One region of the Brevibacillus sp. NRRL NRS-603 genome, then DNA from elsewhere that is predicted to be linked to it. Evidence: predicted binding sites of a transcription regulator. Region 1 holds the regulator's gene; each other region holds the start of a gene.
The links. Region 1 encodes LexA, which represses DNA repair genes until DNA is damaged. Its sites were predicted from a motif close to CGAACATATGTTCG; they were not measured.
Positions count from the first base shown of each region.

Region 2: the regulator LexA is predicted to act here: its motif matches at 1,193-1,206, upstream of C7R94_RS00405 (carbohydrate kinase).
Region 3: the regulator LexA is predicted to act here: its motif matches at 1,352-1,365, upstream of C7R94_RS05915 (DNA polymerase IV).

Region 1 covers NZ_PXZN01000012.1:747,092-749,361, reverse strand. Annotated here, with positions in the region: gene C7R94_RS10530 (DUF456 domain-containing protein) at 55-540, shown strand; gene lexA (transcriptional repressor LexA) at 591-1,214, opposite strand; gene yneA (cell division suppressor protein YneA) at 1,377-1,712, shown strand; gene C7R94_RS10515 (DUF896 domain-containing protein) at 1,789-1,986, shown strand; gene crcB (fluoride efflux transporter CrcB) at 2,083-2,270, shown strand, end outside.
Region 2 covers NZ_PXZN01000002.1:20,789-23,058, reverse strand. Annotated here, with positions in the region: gene C7R94_RS00410 (pseudouridine-5'-phosphate glycosidase) at 1-46, opposite strand, end outside; gene C7R94_RS00405 (carbohydrate kinase) at 50-1,150, opposite strand; gene C7R94_RS00400 (MarR family winged helix-turn-helix transcriptional regulator) at 1,339-1,785, shown strand; gene C7R94_RS00395 (FMN-dependent NADH-azoreductase) at 1,922-2,270, shown strand, end outside.
Region 3 covers NZ_PXZN01000010.1:96,093-98,362, reverse strand. Annotated here, with positions in the region: gene C7R94_RS05925 (VOC family protein) at 1-259, opposite strand, end outside; gene C7R94_RS05920 (AraC family transcriptional regulator) at 380-1,249, shown strand; gene C7R94_RS05915 (DNA polymerase IV) at 1,422-2,270, shown strand, end outside.

The DNA.
Region 1 (2,270 bases):
GTACGCAACGAAATCGGTAATCACTCGTATACCTAAAGGAAGGGAGTGTAGTAGATGGAAATATTTTTGTGGGTCGTAGTTGTGCTATTGTTCTTGCTAAGCATCGCAGGAATTTTCTTGCCCGTTTTACCTGATACGATCTTGCTGTGGGCGGGCTTTTTGCTCTATCACTTTTTTATTGCAGATCCTGGAGCGGGATTGCCAGCATCCTTTTGGTGGGGAATGGTCGTTCTAAGCATTCTGCTTTACGGTGCTGACTTGCTGACGAACATGTACTTCGTGAAAAAGTATGGAGGGTCAAAGTGGTCGTCCGTTGCTGCTGCGGTCGGAATTATCCTCGGGATTTTCGTTTTCCCACCGTTTGGTATGCTGATCTTGCCGTTCGTATTCGTCGTTCTCGTAGAGTTGATGGTGCAGAAGCAGTCGATGGAGCGAGCAGTGAAAGCAGGGGTAGGCTCACTGATCGGATTTTTGGGCAGCGCGGTCGTAAAAGTCATCTTGCAACTTGCGATGATCATCTGGTTTTTTATTGCTAGATAACATATAGAAAACAAAAAGGACAGCAGAGGCTGTCCTTTTTTATGTGGAAACTAGTGAATGAGGCGATAGACGCCGATGACTTTGCCGAGAATGGTGACATGCTCCAGAATGATTGGTTCCATCGTGGCATTTTCCGGTTGAAGACGGAAGTGGTTCTTTTCTTTGAAAAATCTTTTGACGGTCGCTTCGTCTTCTTCTGTCATGGCTACGACAATATCACCATTGTTCGCTACGTGCTGTTGGCGAACAATTACGTAATCTCCGTCGAGAATCCCGGCATCAATCATACTGTTTCCGGAGACGCGCAGCATGTAGACCTTGTCAGAAGTCACGATATTGTCCGGAAGCGGGAAGTATTCTTCCACATCCTCAATGGCAGTAATCGGTTGTCCAGCGGTTACTTTTCCGATTACGGGCACACGGACGACAGAGTCTTCGAAATTGTCTTGAAAACGATCTTCATCTGATAACAATTCGATGGCGCGAGGCTTGGTAGGATCTCGACGAATGAGGCCTTTTTTCTCTAAGCGTGCCAAATGACCATGTACTGTTGAGCTGGAAGCTAGTCCGACAGCCTCTCCAATTTCACGTACAGAAGGGGGATACCCTTTATCACGAACTTCCTTTCGTATGAACTCGATGATGGCTTGTTGTCTACTCGATAATTTTGACATAGAAAGACACCCCTGATTTCTCGAACATATTTTCCTATATTATACCATGGGAGCTTGCGTTCGACAAACATAAGTTCGATTCTTTGTTGACATGAACATATGTTCTCATTTATCATGAGGTTACAAATGATCAGAACGTATGTTTGTGAGGGGGCCATTATTATGAATTCATCAACAGTACGTAATCGTTTCGACAAAAAAGAAGAACGTCGTGTTCGTTTTGGTATCACGAGAGGACAAGCTCTCTTGTTTCTTATTACATTTACTCTCTTTTTTTACTTGTTGACCGAACTGGTGTTTGCTTCTTCGCCAATGGAGGAGCCACAAGGTGTAGAAGTAACCGTACAATCTGGAGATAGCCTATGGTCGTTAGCTGTTCGCTACTCAGATCAGCATACAGATGTTCGTGACTATATCATAGAAATCAAGGAAGCGAACGGTTTGGATAGCAACAGGCTTTACCCGGGTCAGACTCTGATCATGCCTGACATGCCGTAAGTGTTCGGTTGTCTTGCGGGAACATTCGAATGTGGTATAATAAAGCGGCACTACTACAGAGTGGGAGGAACCAGCAGTGGTATCTGACGCAGAAATTAAACGCATTAATGAATTGGTCAAAAAATCTCGCGAAGAAGGTTTGACTGAAGAGGAAAAGCTCGAACAAAAAGCATTGCGCCAAAAGTATATTGACGCCGTTAAGCTTTCATTGAGAGCAAATTTGGATTCCATCCGTTATGTGGAAGACCTTGAAGAAAATAAGCCAAAACAGTAAGATAACAATTACTGATACGACAGACATCCTCGCTTGACGCTAGGGTGTCTTTTTCTGTGACATACATAACGCTTTGATAGCCAGGGAGGGAAAGCGATGGCGTGGATAGCTGTGGCGGTTGGAGGAGCAGTTGGCTCTCTTTTGCGCTACCTATTGTCTTTGTTCGCAAATCAGCCGGGATGGCCGTGGGGAACCTGGATCGCCAATGTTTGTGGATCTTTGGTCATCGGCATCTTGTTCGTGCTGGGGAAAGAACGTGGTTTTTTATCTCCGACACTCTATCT
Region 2 (2,270 bases), on a different contig from region 1:
CCAGTGCGTGGCGTACTTCCTCAGTAAAGGTCAAATATTGTTTCATCTCTTATCGCTCCTTTTCGAATTGTTCTACGGCCAGTTCCAATTGTTCTGCTTTTAATAGAGGAGATACGGACTGCTCTGTTTGCAATGTCAGAGCGGATGCTGCCAATCCAAGGCGGCATGCTCTCTGGAAAGACTCTCCGTTTACAATGCCATACAAGAGTCCCGACGCGAACGCATCTCCCGCACCTGTTACATCTACCACTTCCGTTGGATACGGAGACATATGCTCCTCAACGTCCTCGGATTGGTAGTAAATGCCCTCTTCGCCCAAGGTAACAATGACGTGCTTGACGCCTCGTTCCCTGATCTTGCGGCAAGCCTCGGCGCATTCTTCGATCGTCGTGATCTTCATGCCAGCCATCAGCTCAGCTTCTTCGCGATTCGGCAAAATCGCTTCTACTCCGTCCAATTGCTGTGGGAGCTTCTTTGCTTTAATGGAAGAGACCGGGTCAACGAAGAGCAGGATGTTTTCCTCCCGGCAACGTTCGATGATGTAGGCCAAGCAGTCCGCCGGAATGTTTGTATCGATGAAAACCACGTGGGCTGCTGCTATGTGCGACCATTTCTCCGCGAACATCTCTGGTGTGAGAGCATCGTAAATATCCATGTTCGCCAAGGAAACAACCATCTCGCCATCAATATCAAGAAGCGCGGTATACGTTCCCGTCCGCTGTGTAGGAAGTCTCCACACTTGGCTGATGTGCACCCCGTGCTTTTTCGTCTCCTGCAAGAGCCATTCGCCTTCTTTGTCCTCACCAACGCTCGTAATGAGTGACGTATTGCAGCCAAGACGACCGAGGTTCTCCGCGATATTCCGTGCCACTCCTCCACACGATTCCATAATCGTTACGGGATTGGATGAGTGTAGACGCACCTGCTGCTTGCCGCGTGCTTTGCGGTCAAGGTTGGCCCCACCGATACAAGCAATCATTCCTTCATCACGCAGTACATAAGCCCGTCCTTTGATTTCCCCGCGCTTGGTCAACTGTGCGATGTAGCCAGCTACCGCTGAACGTGAGATGCCAATCAGATCAGCCAGCTCCTGTTGCGTGATAAAAGGATTTTGCCGGATATGATGAAGGATCTGCATGTCTTTTTCCACGGTCATCCTCCTTTCTTCTGTTACGCTTTCACAGCTCGTTTACAAACAAAAGTTTATCACGAGGACAATTGTTTGTATAGATATGTTTTGCATTTTATTTTTTATCTCAATTTGACAAATAGGAATACGATCATGTAGGATTATCTTAAATTAAAGATATCTAAATTTCGATATAAAGGAGGGTCCGTATGTCTGACAAACCACTGCGAAATGATCCCCTCGATCTTTTTGTCGTTTTATCAAGGTCATACAACTGGGTTACAGCTCACTCCAATCGTCACATTCGCGAGCATGGACTTAATCCAACTGAATTCGGGGTACTAGAGGTATTATTTCATAAAGGTCCTCAACCATTGCAGCAAATTGGCGAAAAAATCTTGATCTCCAGCGGAAACATCACATACGTTGTGGACAAACTCGAAAAGAAGCAACTGCTCATTCGCAAGCCCTGTTCGGAGGACCGCCGCGTCATTTTTGCGGAACTCACTGAAAAAGGGCATCAATTTTTGTCTGAAATCTTCCCTCCTCATCAACGTGCCATTGAGAAAGCGATGGAAGGTCTCACACCAGAAGAACAGCGTCAAGCAATCGAGCTGCTAAAAAAGCTGGGACGCACTGCTCAGGCTACTTATTAGATGAGTAGCCCCCTTCTCTTCACCACAATCGTTTAAAAAAAGTGTTGACAAAAGATCTGATACGTAATAATCTTAAAATCAAGATTTACACATTAAAAGTTAGTGACTTACTAAATGGAAGGGGAATAAGATTTTCATGAGTAAAGTACTTTTTATTAAAGCAAACGATCGCCCAGTTGAGCAGGCTACAAGTGTAAAGCTGTACGAAGCTTTCACGAAAGCATACAGAGAAACACATCCAAATGACGAAATCGTTGAGCTGGATCTGTTTGCTGAGAACCTCCCTTATTACGGTAACGACATGCTGACTGCTATGTGGAAAGCAGGAAACGGAATCGAGCTGTCTGCTGATGAGCAAAAACGTGCTGACTTGGTTAACAAATACCTGAACCAATTTACAGCAGCAGACAAAATCGTATTTGCTTTCCCAATGTGGAACTTCACTGTTCCGGCAGTTCTGCATTCGTACATGGATTACCTCTCCC
Region 3 (2,270 bases), on a different contig from region 1:
AGGCATAAGAGGCTTCGATATCCTGTGTGTTGAAATGAAACAAGGGGGCATCATCTGTGATGCGCTTCGGAAAGATTTTGCTGTCCAGAACAAGCGTCAGTCCGCCCTGCAAGGGAATGCAGTATATATGCCCGAACATAATTTCACCGTCTGCGGGAGTGCCCCAGAGACGGCAGTACCAGTCGCGTGCGCGCTCGATGTCGCTGACGGCTACAAAAATAGCTCCGATTTGGGGGAGCAGAGGAGAAGTCGTTGTCATTGTGACAGAGCTCCTTTCATTGGTGTTTTTTACAAGGTCGACCCGTCATCATCGTGCACGAAATGTCGGATCGCCCGATTTTGCATCTGCTATTCTGAGGGGGAAAGGGAGGTCATTACCATGGATTTGCTTGCAAAGCTGAATGAGGCTCTGGACTACATCGAAGACAATTTGACGAGCGAGATTGACTATAAAGAAATCGCTCGGGTGGCTTGCTGCTCCGAGTATCACTTCAAAAGGATGTTTTCTTTTCTCGCTGGTGTTCCACTATCCGAGTACATCCGGCGTCGGCGCATTACTCTTGCAGCTTTTGAGCTTGCGGACAGCAACGAGCGGGTCATTGACATTGCGATCAAATACGGATACGGATCGGCTGATTCCTTTGCCAGAGCTTTTCAGAATGTGCATGGAATCACTCCGACAGAAGCCAGACACAGCGGCCAATCCTTGAAGGCTTATCCGCGAATGACCTTTCATCTATCCATTAAAGGAGGCAGTGCCATGAACTACCGTATGGAAGAAAAAGAGGCATTTCGCATTGTGGGTCTGAAAAAAAGAGTTCCGTTGATTTATCGTGGAGTCAATCCAGAGATTGCGGCTATGTGGGCTTCATTAGATATGGAGACGATTCAGCAGCTGAAGTCACTATCCGATGTCGAACCACTTGGACTGATCAGTGCGTCCACGAATTTTTCAGAAGGTCGGCTGGAATATGGAGAGCTCGATCACTATATCGGCGTAGCCACTGCAAAGGCTTGTCCAGACAACATGGCAGCACTCGAGGTTCCTGCTTCCACCTGGGCGGTCTTCGAAGCAGTGGGTCCTTTTCCTGATACGCTGCAAGATGTCTGGGCTCGGATTTATTCGGAATGGTTTTTATCCTCCGGTTATGAACAGGCTGAGGGTCCAGAGATTTTGTGGAACGAAAATAAAGACACCTCATCACCAGCCTTCCGAAGCCAAATTTGGATTCCTGTCGTGAAAAAGTAACCCTTTATTGGATTCGCTCTCGTTGGCGTAACACCTACCGACGTGTGCTCATCCGGGAAGAAATAATTACCAACTTTTTTTTGCGCGAGACAGGCATAAAACCGAACATTTGTTTGCTATAATAAGAACAAAGCAACAAGGGAACATAAGTTCTTATTTAGGGGATGATCGTGTGTCCAATGCGAACAAGCGGATCGTGTTTTTGATCGACATGCAGAGCTTTTATGCCAGTATCGAGAAAGGGGCCAATCCAGAGCTGCGAAACAAGCCGATTGTCGTCGCGGGTGATCCAGAGCGGCGCAGCGGAGTCGTGCTGGCAGCGTGTCCGATTGCCAAGTCATATGGAGTGGTCGCGGCCGAAGCACTGTGGCAGGCGCAGCAAAAGTGTCGCCAGCTCGTTGTTGTTCGTCCGCGCATGGAGATGTACATTCGCATCTCCATGCAAATCACCCGCATATTCGAGGCATTTACTGACAAGGTGGAGCCGTACTCGATCGACGAGCAGTTTCTCGACGTGACAGGCAGCGTCCACCTGTTTGGTGATCCGTTGCAGATGGCTGCACAGATTCGGCAGCGTGTCTGGATGGAGACAGGAATCAACTGCCGGGTAGGTATCGGGGAGAACAAGGTACTGGCCAAGATGGCCTGCGACAATTTCGCCAAGAAACGGGAAGAAGGCGTTTTTTGGCTCAAGCGGGAAACGTTAGCGGATACGCTCTGGAAGCTTCCGATTGAAAAGCTGTTCGGGGTAGGCTCACGCATGAAGCGTCATTTTCATCGGATGGGTGTCTATCAGATCGGGCAGCTTGCAGATATGAGGCCAGCCATCCTCACCCGGCATTGGGGAGTAAACGGAGAAGTGCTGTGGCGCACGGCCCACGGAATCGACGATTCACCCGTGGCTTTGGATTCCTATGATTCACAAAAAGGGATCGGTCATCACATGACGTTGCCTCGGGATTACCATACAGCAGCGGAAATCAAAGTGGTGCTTTTAGAACTGTGCGAAGAAGTGTGCCGT